Regions from separate parts of the Paenibacillus sp. FSL R7-0216 genome, predicted to be linked through region 1. Evidence: predicted binding sites of a transcription regulator. Region 1 holds the regulator's gene; each other region holds the start of a gene.
The links. The regulator LexA, encoded in region 1, represses DNA repair genes until DNA is damaged. The targets are predictions, from matches to a motif close to CGAACATATGTTCG.
Positions count from the first base shown of each region.

Region 2: the regulator LexA is predicted to act here: its motif matches at 1,034-1,047, upstream of MKZ15_RS15265 (DNA polymerase IV).
Region 3: the regulator LexA is predicted to act here: its motif matches at 1,318-1,331, upstream of MKZ15_RS06500 (putative DNA modification/repair radical SAM protein).

Region 1 is NZ_CP150222.1:2,784,352-2,786,626, forward strand. It holds gene MKZ15_RS12560 (LysM peptidoglycan-binding domain-containing protein) at 1-269, opposite strand, end outside; gene lexA (transcriptional repressor LexA) at 548-1,174, shown strand; gene MKZ15_RS12570 (hypothetical protein) at 1,281-1,433, opposite strand; gene glnA (type I glutamate--ammonia ligase) at 1,659-2,275, opposite strand, start outside.
Region 2 is NZ_CP150222.1:3,335,898-3,338,172, reverse strand. It holds gene MKZ15_RS15275 (ATP-dependent DNA ligase) at 1-9, opposite strand, end outside; gene MKZ15_RS15270 (hypothetical protein) at 81-884, opposite strand; gene MKZ15_RS15265 (DNA polymerase IV) at 1,068-2,275, shown strand, end outside.
Region 3 is NZ_CP150222.1:1,504,233-1,506,507, reverse strand. It holds gene MKZ15_RS06500 (putative DNA modification/repair radical SAM protein) at 1-1,284, opposite strand, end outside; gene MKZ15_RS06495 (response regulator) at 1,629-2,275, opposite strand, start outside.

The DNA.
Region 1 (2,275 bases):
TCTCCCGCTTGAATCGAGCTGGTACCGAGCCCATTGGTCCGCATCAACTTCTGAATGTAGACTCGCGTATCTTGACCTTGAGGCTTATGAGCCACGGCAATTTCCCACAAGGTATCTCCAGGCATCACTACAACATATTCTGCCCGCTCTTCCGTCGCGGAGTTGTCGATGGACGCTGCAAAGGCCTGTACCATACCGGTGCATGTGATGCTGAGAATGATCAGAAGCACGGCAATTTTGGACAATCTACTCTTCAGAAATGTACTCATATGTAATCTTCTTTCCATAGGACGACGAAAAGAAGGTTGTTCGTAGATGCTTTGATAGGAACTGTATTTCAACATATAACCATCACTCCAAACAAGTGTTCTGTTTTATGTAATCAATATAACACGAACATTTGTTTGATTCAATAGTTTTTTCGAACGGTTGTTCCTATTTTTTTAGCTTTCGTATATTGATCTCTCTTTTTAGAACTAATGTTTGTACGAACGGAAGTTCTGTGTTATAATTTTTCCAAACGTTACTAAATGGGGTTGATCCGTACATGTCAAAGGTATCGAGCCGGCAACAGGCCATTCTTGAATTCATTCGCAACGAAGTACGCGCCAAAGGTTATCCACCTTCCGTACGTGAGATAGGGGAAGCCGTCGGATTGGCGTCCAGTTCCACCGTTCACGGCCATCTGGACCGCCTGGAGAAGAAAGGGTTCATCCGGCGCGACCCGACGAAGCCGCGTGCCATCGAGTTGTTGGGCCAAGAAGAGTCGGAGAATTACAATTTGTTTGCACATAGCATTGCCCGCGTTCCCGTTGTCGGGAAAGTAACTGCAGGCATGCCGATCACGGCAACGGAGAATATTGAAGATTATTTTCCCCTGCCAGAGCATTACGCTGCTGACGGAGAAGTATTCATGCTTTCCGTGGTTGGCGACAGCATGATCGAAGCCGGAATACATAGTGGGGATTATGTGATCGTCCGCCAACAGCAAACGGCCAACAACGGAGAGATCGTTGTAGCCATGACGGAAGATGACGAGGCGACGGTCAAGACGTTTTATAAAGAGAAAGACCATATTCGCTTGCAGCCGGAGAATTCAACGATGGAACCGCTTCGTTTGAAGCATGTGACCATCCTGGGGAAAGTCGTCGGTCTGTTCCGCGACTTGCACTAATTTTCTAAATATGCGGTAATGATAACATCAAACAGGACGAAGCGATGGGTTTATATCGACTTCGTCCTGTTTGGTTTATCCGCCTTACGCATTCCCTTCCCCCTTACTAATCCCATTCGAGGTCCAGGAAGTGCATTAGATTGTAGCCTGTCTTTTCGCGGCGGCCGCGTGTGCCCCAACCAAATCCGGCACGTTCTGCTATCCACCACTGCTTTAACCGGTAGCGACGGCGTTGGTATCTTTTCAATTCGGTCACCATGTGACTACCTCCTTAATTCAATTCATCTCCCCCATCCTTTGCGCTTAGCTTGACCCAATACTTTCAAACGTATGTAAATAGGAACAAACCATTTGATGTCAAATCATTATCATTGGTCGCACATCTTGTCCTAATACTTGATTCAACGTACCCAGATACATGGATGCGTTTTACAAAAAAAAATCCCCCAACGCCAGGCGTTGAGGGATATGCGTAAACTTATTCTTAATACAATGTCATATATTGATCGCGTTCCCATTGATGAACTTGGGTACGGAAGATGTCCCATTCGATTTCTTTCAACTCGTAGAAATGAGTCAACGCATGGTCACCCAACGCTTCGCTGATAATTTCGCTTCGCAGCAGTTCGCCAAGCGCTTCCTTCAAGTCGGACGGAAGACTTGGGATTCCTTCTTCCACGCGTTCTTCCTCAGACATCACATAGATGTTGCGATCGACTGGATCAACAAGCGGGAGCTCCTTCTTGATGCCATCCAGGCCCGCTTTCAACATCACAGCCAAAGCTAAGTAAGGATTAGCAGCCGGGTCCGGGTTGCGCACTTCAACGCGTGTGCTAAGGCCGCGGGAAGCTGGAATTCGGATCATTGGGCTGCGGTTGCTCGAAGACCAGGCCACATAGCAAGGTGCTTCATAACCAGGCACTAGACGTTTGTATGAGTTTACGGTTGGGTTTGTGATGGCTGCAAATGCGCGAGCATGCTTCAGGATACCGGCCATATAGTGGCGTGCTTCGTTGCTCAGGCCCAAGCTATCACTTTCCTCATAAAACGCGTTCACGTTACCTTTGAACAATGATTGGTGGCAATGCATCCCCGAACCAT
Region 2 (2,275 bases), 550 kb from region 1:
AATAAACATAAAAACACCTCTCTATCGATTATAGCGCTCGGCTGTTCGAGAGAGAGGCGGTAAGTTGTGGAATCGGGTTTCTATTCGCTCATGCGGTATTCATTTACTTCAAACGTCAGAATGTTATTGAAGATCACATAATCAGTTCGCTTACTAAACGGCCCTTTGTTGTTATTGTGTTTATCAATTGCATACTTGGATGGACCAGCGCCGGCGTCTTTTGCGTCATACCAATTAATGAAGGCATTTACTTCGCTTATTGAAAGATCATATTCTTTTTCTAATCCAGTCGTCATCGTGACTACTAAAATAGCCCGGTCACCAGATGGTTGCGGTTGAGGATTTGGTTCTGGCTCTGGTTCTGGCTGTTCAGTAATTGTATGGTATAAATTCAATTCTGCAACTTTATATGTAATAGATCCTCTGTGACCCAAAAAAACTCTTGAAACATTTGTGTATGTTTGTGGGAAATTGTAGATCCCACTATCACCTTTAAGGATTTGCCGATAAAAGGTTCCGATTTCGTTACCCTCACTATCATAAAATACCATGCTAATCGGCCCATCATTGTAGTTAAGAATCTGCATTTTATATGCGCTAATATCTGTTGGTTTATCAAAGTCGTAAATCAACGTGTCCCTTGCTGTTGCACTATCCTGGACGTATGCAAAAGAAAGAAATGTTGACTCATCATTATCCGTCATTAATGTAGTACTTTCTAGGATATTATTTTGGTTTGTTCCAGCTTTAATAGGTTTGCCATCTAAGAGGGCTACATATTGTTCCTCAGCTTTTACTAATGGTGATAACGGTGATAATTGAAATGAAAGACAGAAGAGAAGCAACATTGATACGGCAAACTTGATTGATCGACTTAACATCATAATTATTCCTCCAATATTTTTATTTACAAAAAAATAATATTAATGTTATTCGAACTTGTCCATACAAAATTGTCTATATATGCATATTGAAGTCGAATCCTAGAGGGAATTTTTCTCATTGAATAAAGAACATATATTCGCATATAATACAAACAAACGTTCGTATTATTGTGAGGAGGAATGATGGTGAAATCAGCTAAGCGTATTATCATGCTTGGTGATTGCCAGTCCTTTTATGCCAGTGTAGAGAAGGCTGAGAACCCGCAGTACCAAGACCGTCCGTTGGTCGTGGCTGGAGATCCGGAACGTCGATCGGGAATCATCCTTGCCGCCTGCCCGATCGCCAAAGGATTCGGGGTGACGACGGCGGAGACGCTGGGAACGGCTTTAGCTAAATGTCCCGATCTCGTCGTAATTAAGCCGCGGATGCAGACTTACATCAATGTTTCGATGCAGATCACGGACATTTACAAAAGCTACACAGACCTGGTCGAGCCGTACAGCATCGACGAGCAATTTATTGATGTAACTGGGTCAATGCATCTATTTGCCAATTCGCCGGAGGAACTTGCCCGAATAATTCAGACACATGTCCAGGCCACCAGCGGGGTCCGCACCCGCTTTGGGATTGCCGAGACAAAGATTCTTGCAAAGACAGCCTGTGATAATTACGCCAAAAAAAATCCGTCCGGCATATACACCTTGACCAAAGAAATGTTACCAGAAACACTTTGGACGCGACCCGTCAGCGATATGTTTATGGTCGGCAGTCGGATGCACCGGCATTTTATGTCTATGGGGCTACACACAATCGGTAATGTCGCTCAGACTCCTTTAGGCAAGTTGAAACAGATGATGCGGCAGAAGTTCGGCAAAAACTCAGACATACAGGCCGAAATGTATTGGCGGATTGCGAACGGAATTGATGATAGTCCCGTAAAGCCGGGGACGCACCAAGTCCCACCAAAGTCAGTCGGGCACATGATGACCTTACCACGCGACTACTACAAACTAGACGAGGTAAAGGTTGTATTGCTCGAATTAACGGAACTTGTTTGCATGCGTTGCCGCGAGCTAGGTTTTATGGGTGGGGTCGTTAACGTTGGCTGCAGGGGGGCGGATTTTGACCACCCGACTGGATTCTCGAGACAAATGAAATTGCCCGATCCGACCAACGTTACCAAACAGGTGTACGACGGGGTGATACAACTGTTCCGCCGACATTGGAACGGCGAGCCGATTCGTCAGGTTGGCGTTTCTCTATCCGGGTTGGTGGGGGCTGAAGAATATCAGATCACGTTGTTCGATGATCGACCCAAGTATCAGGCACTTGAAAAAGCGACCGATGAAATCAAACGTCGTTTCGGTGACTCAGCAATACTGCGGGCTTC
Region 3 (2,275 bases), 1.3 Mb from region 1:
CGCCAACTCCTCGTCGGAGAACAGCGACAGCTGCTCCACCTTCGGCTGCGGCAGGAACATGTCGATTTCCTTGCGAGACAACAAGGATCTTAGAATCGTGCTTTCGTTCACCTTCAGTCCTTCCAGCCGACGTCCAGAACATGTGAGGAAGTATTGCGCCCGCTTCAACACGACCCCTAGCTTCTTCAAGCCATGAAAATCAAGCCGCCCTGTTCGCCGCGCAGCCACGATCCGTTTAGCGCTTCGTATTCCGATCCCCGGGACGCGCAGCAGCGTTTCATAAGGAGCCGTATTGACTTCCACCGGAAAACGATCGATATGCTGGACTGCCCAATGGCATTTCGGATCCATGAATAAATTAAAATTTGGCGTGCGTTCCTCGAGCAGCTCCTTGGCTTCAAAGCCGTAGAACCGCAGCAGCCAGTCCGCCTGGTACAAGCGGTGTTCCCGCAGCAGAGGCGGCTTGGTATCCAGCGACGGCAGCAGTGTATGCTCCGCCACCGGTGTGTAGGCGGAATAATACACCCGCTTCAGCTCATATTTGCGATACAGCGCCTCCGTCAGGTTGAGGATGCTGAGATCGCTGTCCGGCGTAGCCCCGATGATAAGCTGCGTACTTTGCCCGCCGGGCACAAACCGGGGGGCGTGACGGTATTTCACGAGATCGGTACCGTTCTCGCGGATGCCCTGACGGATGGCGCGCATCGGCTTCAGGATCGCCTCCTTGCTCTTATCCGGCGCAAGCTGAAGCAAGCTGTGCTGCGACGGCAGCTCGATGTTTACGCTCATCCGGTCCGCAAGCAGCCCAAGCCGGGCTATCAGCGCCGGATCGGCACCGGGTATCGCCTTCACGTGAATATAGCCGCCGAACCCGTAGTGGTTCCGCAGCAGCTCCAACGTCCGGATCAGTTGCTCTGTCGTATAATCCGGGCTGCGCATGATCCCGGAGCTGAGGAACAAGCCCTCGATGTAGTTGCGGCGGTAGAAATGCATCGTCAGCTCCGCCAGCTCCTCCGGCGTGAATGCAGCGCGGCGCGTGTCGTTAGATCGGCGGTTAACGCAATATTTGCAATCATAAATGCAGGCGTTTGTCATCAGCAGCTTGAGCAACGAAATGCAACGTCCGTCGGCGGCAAAGCTGTGACAAATGCCGCAAGCGACGGTGTTTCCTACCGTCCGGCTGTCGCCGTTCGCCCCGCTTCCCCGTTCAACCCCGCTGGAAGAACACGATACATCATATTTGGCCGAATCCGTCAAGATGGTCAGCTTGTCATATAGATTCATTCCTGCAGCCTCCCTTTTGGCTGCATTATATTACGAACATACGTTCTCGTCAATGAACTTCCTCTCACGACTAGTATGAGGAAAAACCTGCAATTGTGCAGGCTTTTGCCGCCAAAGGTCCCCTAAAAAGCAAAAAACCTGCAAAAGTGCAGGTTTTTGCGGCCAACTGGCCGATTTCCATCTATGACACGAAAAAAACTGTATTTTACAGGCTTTTTCTCCAGGACAGTCTATTCCGCGAAAAAAGATGTAAAATTGCAGGTTTTTGGTCAAGAGCACGAAAGCAGCAGTCCCGACAGTCCGAGTAATCCCAGTAATCCCGGCAGTCCCGGCAATCCCGTTTGTCACTTCACCTGCGACTCCTTCATCCCGCCGCTAGCCAGCAAAATATTAATGTTCTGCTGCTGCCGGTACTCATTGGGCGTCACGTTATATTTCTTGCGGAACATCTGCGTAAAATGCCGCATGTCCTGATAGCCGATGTATTCGGCGATTTCCGCGACCTTCAGCTTCGGGTTCAGCAGGAGTTGCTTCGCTTGCTCCAGCCGGAGCGAGGTCACGTACTCCTTGTAGCCAAGCCCGACCTTCTGCTTGAACAGCTGACTGAAATAGGCCGAGTTCAGGTAGACGATGGAGGCGACCTTTTCCAGGGAGAGATCCTCGTTGTAGTGCTCCTTGATGTACTGCAAGGCAACATCGATTGCCTTCTCCCCGCTGCCCTTCGCTGGATCCAGCAAGGTGACCGGCGAATCGGAGGCCTGCTTCATGCGCATGACCACCTGCGGCACCATCTTGAAATCGTTGTTCAGACCTGAATGGACGATCTGAAAAGGCACCTTCAAATAGTGCTTCATATGTGCCTTCACTTCGTCTTGAAACTGTCCGATTCGTTCCGGATCCCGCGGCGTAATCAGTCCCAGCAGACTTTGCCGGTCGTAGCTGACAACAAACCCCCGTCCATGGCGTTCAATCAACTCGGAGAGCACATTTT